DNA from 2 places in the Paenibacillus lacisediminis genome. Region 2 is predicted to be linked to the other one. Evidence: riboswitches for the same ligand, from Rfam matches in the RefSeq annotation. Region 2 holds a riboswitch; the other holds the start of a gene.
The links. Region 2 has a riboswitch for FMN ahead of ACLD72_RS10920 (DMT family transporter). Riboswitches for the same ligand answer to the same signal wherever they lie in the genome.
Positions count from the first base shown of each region.

Region 1: linked by a shared signal. The riboswitch ahead of ribD (bifunctional diaminohydroxyphosphoribosylaminopyrimidine deaminase/5-amino-6-(5-phosphoribosylamino)uracil reductase RibD) and the one ahead of ACLD72_RS10920 (DMT family transporter) in region 2 are both predicted to bind FMN.

Region 1 is NZ_JBKIAX020000017.1:74,992-79,583, forward strand. Features, by position in the region: gene ACLD72_RS25555 (bifunctional 3,4-dihydroxy-2-butanone-4-phosphate synthase/GTP cyclohydrolase II) at 1-177, opposite strand, end outside; gene ribE (riboflavin synthase) at 206-892, opposite strand; gene ribD (bifunctional diaminohydroxyphosphoribosylaminopyrimidine deaminase/5-amino-6-(5-phosphoribosylamino)uracil reductase RibD) at 916-2,022, opposite strand; FMN riboswitch at 2,351-2,545, opposite strand; gene ACLD72_RS25570 (MmcQ/YjbR family DNA-binding protein) at 3,502-3,843, opposite strand; gene ACLD72_RS25575 (replication-associated recombination protein A) at 3,868-4,592, opposite strand, start outside.
Region 2 is NZ_JBKIAX020000004.1:473,940-478,531, forward strand. Features, by position in the region: gene ACLD72_RS10915 (SRPBCC family protein) at 138-560, opposite strand; gene ACLD72_RS10920 (DMT family transporter) at 1,153-2,142, opposite strand; FMN riboswitch at 2,380-2,550, opposite strand; gene ACLD72_RS10925 (LysM peptidoglycan-binding domain-containing protein) at 2,679-3,965, opposite strand; gene ACLD72_RS10930 (MetQ/NlpA family ABC transporter substrate-binding protein) at 4,148-4,592, opposite strand, start outside.

The DNA.
Region 1 (4,592 bases), on a different contig from region 2:
GACAAGTCCGCGCCCCTGCGTGATCATGAAATTGATCACTTCCGGTGTTGCTTTTTCCGCCAGGGCAACGAAATCCCCCTCATTCTCCCGGTCTTCATCGTCCACGACGATGATGACTTTACCTCGCATTAACTCGTAGATCGCATCTTCCACACGGTCCAAACGTATATCGCTCATTCTTTTTCCCCTCCTGTTTCAACAAACTTTAGGCAAAACCGTTAGCGGCTAAAAACGGCAGATCGATTCCGGACGGGGCGGATGGGCTGCCGGAACCTTCATCCTCCGGTTCACCGTGGTCTTTTCCGTATTTCAGCAAGTGCTCCACATATTTTCCCAGCACATCGCCTTCCAAATTCACGGTATCTCCCTGGCGTTTGATGGCCAGCACCGTCTCCGCAAGGGTATGCGGAATGATCGAGACCGCGAATTTCCCGCCACCGGCCTCCACGACCGTCAGGCTGATTCCGTCCACCGCAACCGAACCTTTGGGAATGATGTATTTGAACAAGGACGAACGAAGCGGTGCGATTTCGTATACTACCGCGTTTTGGTCCCGGCTCGTGCCGACGATTTTCCCAACGCCGTCGACATGCCCTTGCACGATGTGGCCGCCGAAGCGCCCGTTTGCCGCCATCGCCCGTTCCAGATTGACCCGGCTGCCCGGCTTCAGATCTTTCAAATTCGTATTCCGGTACGTTTCCGGCATCACATCGACCGTAAAGGAGGCGGCGTCAAAGGCAGTGACCGTCAGACAGACTCCGTTGACGGCGATGCTGTCTCCGAGCTTTAGACCTTCGGTGACCATCCGCGCGGAAATTTCCAGCAGCATCGCTTCTCCCTTGCGGCCGATCGATTTCATCGTCCCGATCTCCTCAATGAGTCCCGTGAACATCTCTTATCCCTCCTTTGGCTCATTTACGTTTCGCTCCAAACCGGAAAACCCCGGATGCACACATTATCTCCGATTTGCGTCACTTCCATATCCCGCAAGCTGACGGCGTCCCGCATCAAATCAAAGCCGTCGAACTTGAAGTTCACCGCCGCCGCTTCGCCGCCGATCAGCTTGGGGGCAAAAAACAACACAATTTCATCCACCAGCCGATTTTGCAATAACGAGCCGTTTAAGCGGCCGCCACCCTCCACCAGGACGGACGAGATACCTTTAGCTCCGAGCTGCTCCAGGGCAAGCTTGAGGTCCACCTGCGGTCCGTTTCCGCAGTGCATCACTTCCACGCCCAGGCTTGTTAACAGCTCCGCCTTGGCCGGATTGGCCCGCTCCGTCGTCAGCAGGATCGTCGGGGCCGCATGATCCTGCAGTACCTTGGCGGATTCGGGAATCCGCAGCGTGGAGTCGACGATCAACCGGACCGGCGACAGCCCCGGAACGGAAAGCCGGGTTGTGAGTTGCGGATCGTCGGCAAGAACGGTGGAGACGCCGACCATAATCCCCTGATGCCGGTGCCGCATCGTATGCACGATTTCCCGCGCGTCTTCATTGGAAATCCATTTGCTGTCCCCGGTGCGGGAAGCGATTTTGCCGTCAAGCGTGCTGGCCGTTTTGACCGTGACATAGGGGAGCCCTGTCGTAATAAATTTGATAAACTTCCGGTTAATCTTCAGGGCCCGTTCCCGGAGCACGCCTACTTTCACCTCGATCCCCTGGCTGCGGAGCATCGCAATGCCCCTGCCGGCAACCTGGGGATTCGGGTCCTCGCAGGCAATGACGACCCGTTTGACCCCCTCGGTGATCAGCCGCTCGGCGCAAGGCGGCGTCAAACCGTAATGGCTGCAGGGCTCCAGCGAAACGTAAACGGTACTGCCCTTGGCGTTCGCTCCGGCCATGTTCAGCGCATGAACTTCCGCATGCGGCGTGCCGCGCTCAAGATGCGTCCCCAGTCCGACGAGCGCGCCATCTTTCACGACCACCGCGCCGACCACCGGGTTGACGCCGGTTTGGCCCTGGGCCCGCTCGGCCATGTCCAGAGCAAGCCCCATGTAGTAATCGTCATCGATCACTTGCATTGCCTCTCGCCTCCCGCTGAATCCAAAATCACAAAAACCTCAAACTAAAACCTCAAACCTAAACCTTAAACAAGATCAAATAACCCTGCCGGAATCAATCCAGCAGGGTTGTATGAGAGTTGTCCTACGCAAGCAAAAAGAGCAGACGACAAAGACAATACCGCCAAAAAGACGAATAGCCTAAATACGCCGTATTTTCAAGCCACCATTCCATCACGCAACTAAACTTTGTGAATTACGGAACTTGAAATACAAAAAGCCCTTTGATTGCAAACACGCCCGAAATAAAAATAATTGAAACATAACTAAAACGTGCGTGTTTCTTCGCGTTTTCCTTCTCCCATCCAGACTATACTGTCGGTCCCGGAATCTCACCGGCTCAGCCGCTCGCGCTTGTTCAAGCGCCTCGCGGGTCACGGACTCGTGCTTGAAGCGGAGGGATTGATACCACTGGCGAAAATTGCCGCCATCCGTTTCAGCCATCACCGTCGGTAGGGAATTTCACCCTGCCCCGAAGGATTGTAGCTTATTTGGTTGTTGTCCTATGATAAGTCATAGGCTCTGCGGTAATGTTACCACCACAAAATGAAAAACGCAAGCACTGCCTCCCTGGGGAACATCACAGTGCACCTCCGGAATTGTTTGCAGCACTCAACTTTAGGGAACGGAAGCCGTTGCTTATGTTTTGGGAAAGGTTGCTGCTAGAAAGTACTGGAAGACCCTAAATCTTGAGAATAAACATTTTGAACACAATCTCGCTAAATAGGAGGATGACAGCGACTCCGCTTGGTAAGGATCGCAAAGTGCTCGGCCTGACCTGGCTGGCTACCTGCCTCCTAGGCGCTGGCGAGAAAAACCTGGGATCACTGGCGGAGGTCCTTCACAGTGGAAACAGGCTGTACCCATAGCTTTCGCGTCGTGCTGCTCCTGTTCGACCGTGATCTGGTACTGGCCGCGCCGTGAGTTGATGCTCGAGGGATACGCTCACGTAGCGCCAGCAAGAGTAGTCTGTACGGACTCGAACTGATGGCGGGACCAGAGCCCTCGCCATCGGTGCTTACAGCAAGTTTATCATTTGACTTTTTTTGTCGAAAGATCCGTAACGAATTTGGATCGTCTATATTTGGTATATGATGGTTTGCTCTCTGAACATGGCTTTTGAGTAAAGTCTGATCCGATATATATGGTGGCTCAAAAAAAGACTCATTTCTAGGGTGAGCTATATCAATTGTGCCTGAAAATGGACACCCCGTCTGGGTTATTCTATTTCCTTCATCATCTAACTTGATTAGAGGGCAACCCGTTAGTTTACTTCTTCCAACTAGGATTTATTGTTGTTTTGCGGGGATTCGTCTCCATTTCAATAAATCAACTCCTAAGCGTAAAAACGATATACGTAAAAACGATATATAGGTTCCGCCAAAAGTCCAGCTATCTTCAGTAGCATTATTTTCTTTAATAGTTTTAAATCCTAATAAGTTATTTTTTCACTTTATGTTTGGGTTTCGTCAGGTCAAAACTATGTTTTACCATATCGTGAAGATCATCCTCCGGAAGGTTTCCATCTAAGATAATCGTATTCCAATGCTCTTTACTCATATGATATCCCGGCTTAACTTCTTCAAATGCATTTCGAAGGAAATCAGATCGCTCAGGATCACATTTCAGGTTAACGCAAAGATGATCATCTTTTTCAAATATTAATGCAAAGATCTTCTTGTTTCCTTTGTGGCGTATGGCTGTCCAATCTTCTCCAAAAGGATGATCCTCATATGAGGCTGGATAAGATAAACAGTATTCTACGATTTCTTCTAATTTCATTTTGGTATCCTCCTGTCTGTAAAGCTAATCATGATTGTTGTTTTTCTTGTGCCATGCTGCAATTTCTTCCATCCTTTGTTTAATTTTGAATTCAGACCCCTGTGTTGTCGGATGATAATATTCGCGTCCGATCAGGGAATCTGGCATAGTCTGCATCGTTGTCAGCTTTTCTTCTGTGTCATGGGCGTACTGATACCCTTTACCATAGTTAAGCTCTTTCATAAGCTTTGTTGGAGCGTTGCGAAGTTGCAAAGGAACAGGTTCATTCATGGAATGTAGGGCATCTTTTTTCGCATAACGGTAAGCTAAGTAAGCAGAATTCGATTTGGGAGCCAGGGTCAGATATATAACGGCTTGTGTTAAATGCACATCGCACTCTGGCATTCCTATGAATTGACATGCTTGAAACACCGAAACAGCGATTTCCAAAGCCCTATTGTCCGCCAAACCCACGTCCTCACTTGCAAACCTAACTAGCCTACGAGCAATAAATAAAGGATCTTCACCTGATTCCAACATTCGAGACAACCAATAAATAGATGCATTTACATCACTATTTCGCATCGATTTATGCAATGCGGAAATGATATTATAGTGTTCTTCTCCATCTTTATCATACAAAAGCGATTTTCGATGAATAATTTGTAGCAGTCCTTCTTTGCTAATTTCAATATATTCACCTTGTTTCTCTCCGTTAAGCACAGCTATTTCTAAGGTGTTTAATGCCACCCTGGCATCTCCATTGGAAT
Region 2 (4,592 bases):
AAGGGTTTGCACATCTATGATTATTTTTTATGGACATGAAAAAAGATCGCCGTGTTATCCTGGCCAAGAAATCAGGGTAACCGGTGATCTTTCTTTTAAAACGGATGTTTTTATTGAACCTATTTGAGGGAGTTTCGCTATTCTTCAGCGACGGCCTTAAGCATGGCCAATACTGCATTTTCCCCTTCTTCTTGCGATGGTTCGTCCTCCGCGCCCGGGCGGTTGTCCTGTTGCTCGATCTTCAGGAGCGTGCCGCCGCCCTCTTCACTCAAGATATAGCTCATCACAAAGTAATTTTCCGGCTTGTCTTCAAGTCCTGGTTGAGGGGCAAACAGGGAATACCGGATAAGCCGATAAGGTTCCACTTCCAGCACCTTTCCCCATTGCTCGAAGACGTTTCCGTCCCATTCATTGCGGAAACGGATTTCGCCGCCAACTTTCCAATCGGTAATCAGATCGGCGCCATATTGCCATTTCTTGACTAGATCAGGTTTTGTAAGCGCATTCCAAACCTTGCCGGCAGGCGCTTGAATCATGATGCGTGATACTTGCGTCGACAAACCGATCCCTCCTCATGCTTACCTGTTATGTTTGGGCAGAATAAGAAAACCAGATTGTTGTATTGGTGAAAGTCCCACCCTATGCCCGTTTTAAGATCATAACAGACGGGTTCCCGTCCGGCAACTTTTCAAAGCTTCCGTGTTAAAGTCGCAACACTCTAAGCCAAAATTTCATAATCGAGCGTATATGGATCTTTTTCCCAGAACTTTTTCGAGCTGATCCCGCATTCCATGACAGGTTGTCCGATGAATATTTTCATAATTCGCTCTTTAACATTATATGGGTTCAATCGCGCCTGCCCCTATTAGCTTCTCCTCAGTCCTGAAGCTATGTCCCATTGGATAAATCCAATAGATTTGCCGCGATGGGCTCTTTTCTGCGAATTTCAACTGATTCTATTGGATATATCCAATAGAATCACCGGTCAGCATGTTTACTAACCCGCGCGCAATCATACATATGCCCTTAGAAGGTACCGGACCAGCCAAAGCCCCATACTCCCCAAATTCCTCTTGGCAACAAAAAAGACCTCCGCAATGGAGGTCCCCAAAACCTGAGTCAGTTAAAAAACAAGTTAATCCCTCATCACCGTTAAGCCCCCGCGTTGCTCGTTTTCGTCTCCGCGGCGGGCGATCCGCCCTGACGTGAGATGATGAACAGTGTCGCCCAGATCAGCACGAATCCGCACACTTGGGCTGCCGTAATCATCTGCTGGAACGCTACCCAGTTGACGAGCACCCCGACCATCGGAAAACTTAGCTCTGCCAGCGTGGCCACCGACGCCTTTGTGGTCGTCAATCCTTTGTAGTAGACGAGCAAGCTCAGGAGTCCCGGCAGCAGCGCCTGTCCAAGCATGTTCAGCGAAACGGCGGCGATTTGCCAGCCTCCGGACGGCAGATTCCAGGCCGCCCCTTCGTTCCAGGCGATGGCCAGCAGCAGCGGCAGCGCCAAAATAAACCGCAGCGACGTGACCGTCTCATACTTCATCTTTCCAACCATCAGCCGGCCCATCACGGTCGAACCGCCCCAAAGCGCGGCCGCTCCCAGCGAAAGCAGGCTGCCGACCTGCACGAAATCGCGCCAGTGCCCGATCGGAACCGTAAATCCGAAAGTGAGCAGGTACGTTCCGGCCAAAGCGATCACCAGCAATCCGGCAAAGTGACGCGGCAGTTTCTCCTTCAATATCAAACCGGCGAGCAGGATGGCGAACAGCGGCTGCATTTTTTGCAGCAGCAGCACGGCGTTCAAATCACCGCTCGATAGAGCCATCGTGAACAGGATGGTGGCGACCGCCGACCCGCCCCAGGAAATAAAGAGCAGCGCTCCGGCGTGACGCCAGCCCAGCCCTTTAAGATCGGTGCGGTTTTTCCATAACACCGGAACGGCCACCAAAGCGATGATGATATGTTCAATCAGAACAAGTTGCGCCGAAGTCAGCGACTTCAGCAAAATGATCCGAAACAGCGGGTCGACACCCCAGAGGGCGGCTCCCAGAACGACAAGCCAAAACCCGGTTTTCGCTGTTCCTTTTGCGGCCGCGTTCACGGCCAATGTTGCCGCCTTCCCTGACGCGCCCGCCATTCCGGATGCTCCCGCCAGCGTGCCGGCGTTGCCGCCGGCCTGCAAACCAACCTTGCCTGTCCCCGCTCCTACCCCATTAACTCTACCGCTTGCACTTGCATTTTTCATAGTGATGTCCCCTTCTTGAATATGGGGTCTACGCAGAAAACCCCCGCAATCCTTTCGTGAAAAAGGGGTTGCGAGGGCGACCAAATAAGCCTGGGCAGAGCAAAGAAAAGCTCTGTTCAAACTTGCTTGTTTGATCTTCTCCCATCCGGACTTTACCGTCGGCCTTGGAATCGCACCAAGTCAGTCGCCAACCGCAGACAATACGCGGTAAACGAGTCGCGGGCTTAAGCCCCTCTCTTCGCCATGGAATAGAGGAACCTCACCGCCGGTCAGGAATTTCACCTTACCCCGAAGATCCATATTCATTTGAATTTTTTTAAAAAATGTTGGGTTGGTTTCAGCATACCGCAATCAACCCGATGCCACTGTTACAAAAGTCACATGAAAATTATAATTGAAAATTCGTGAAAATTCAAGACCATCTCATGTTACGACCGCTTCACCACGTCGAAGTTGCTTTCGATGAGCAGCCAGTTTTGCGGGAAACTGAGGCCCAGCTTCCAATAGCTCATGCCCCTGAGGTCCAGCTCTTGGATCAAATCGAATTTCGCCTGGATGGACCTGGCGTCCTCGAACCACACTTCATGCTGTTTTCCTTCCTCATCCGTGTACCTGAAAAAAGGAGCCTGCGCCCGTGCGCTGTATTCGATCGCCACGTTATGCCGGGCCGCGATCCCGATCGCCCGCTGTGGACTGACCGCCCGCGCTACGCTGCCAGGAACGAAGGGCAAGGTCCAATCATAGCCGTACAAATTTTGCCCCATCATAATTTTCCCTGCCGGCATTTCCGTCAGCGCATATTCGATGACCCTGCGCACCGGACCGATCGGCGACACGGCCTGGGCCGGTCCGCCGCTGTAGCCCCATTCATAGGTCATGATCACGACAAAATCGGCGATTTCCCCATGCGCCCGGTAATCGTGGGCTTCATACCACAGTCCCTGCTGCTCCCGGCTCGTTTTGGGCGCCAGTGCGGTCGACATCAGCCAGCCCTGCTGCTCGAAACGGGCTTTTGCCTTACGCAAAAAGGCGTTGTAAGCTTCCCGGTCGGCCGGCCGCAAAAATTCGAAATCGAAATGAATATCCCGGAATCCGTAATTGCCGGCCGTCGTCACGATATTGTCCAAAAACCGATCCTGCACGGCGATGTCGTTCAGCAGAATCCGTCCCAGCTCATCGCTGAACCGGTCATTTTCCTGATTCGTAACGACCATCATCAGCACGACCCGGTTTTCTCTGGCGATAGCCGGGAAGTTGTCCAGCAAAGGCTCCTTCAGCGATCCGTCCCGCCGCGCCTGAAAGCTGAACGGCGCCAGATAAGTCAAATGTGGAGCGGCCTCCCGCGCCCCTTCCTCCAGCTCCGGGGCCACGGTCCCGCCCCGGGGTTCCACATAGGCGTTAAACTCCGCGTTCCGTTTCGGACGGGGCGGAATGTACAGCCGAAACCCGACGGACAACGTCCGGTCCGGTGAAATACCGTTCACCCGAGCCAGCTCCCGGTAGTTGATTCCAAACCGCTGTGCGATCGACCACAAGCTGTCACCGGGCTGAACCCGGTAATAGCTGCCGACGATCGGAATAACCAGAGTTTGTCCTACCACAAGCCGGTCGGGATTCGGGATTTCATTCGCTTCCACGATATCGCCATAAGGGATGCCGTAAGTATCGGCGATGCTGTATATGGATTGGTTCCGCTGAACGACATGAATCTGCATCGGTTTCCCTCCCTCACAAAAAATTCGCTGCCATTATTTTATGAGGAAGGGAGTTTGACCTATGCCGCCGGCAGTCCGCCGATGTGCCAACCTCTGTGCTGGACCGACGTGCTGGACCGACGTCATACAGCGCAACACCGCACGCTTAAGGCTAGGCCCTTCTTTGGTGCCAGGCCCCGTTTTTAGAACGCCGGCAATGCGATCTCGCCGTAATTTTGTTCCAGGTACTGTTTCACTTCCGGGCTGGAAATCGCTTTGGCCAACTTTTGGATCGGCTCCGAATCCTTGTTGTCCTCACGGGCGACGAGTGTAATGGCAAACGCGGAATCGACGGTTTCCGTCAGCAAAGCGTCCTTTTTCGGCGTCAGTCCAAGCGGGCTGGCATACGCCGGCGTCATCAGCACCAGGTCGACGTCATCCAGCATCCGGGCCAGCATTAGCAAATCGACTTCTTCGAATTTGTAATGGTGACTGTTTTCCACGATGTCCGCCTGGGTGGCTTCAAGCCCGGCTCCTTCCTTCAGCTTGATGATCCCCGCTTTATCCAGCATCATCAGCGACCTGGCAATGTTGGAAGGGTCATTGGCGATGGCGATCGTCGCCCCGTCCGGCAGCTCCTCCATCGAT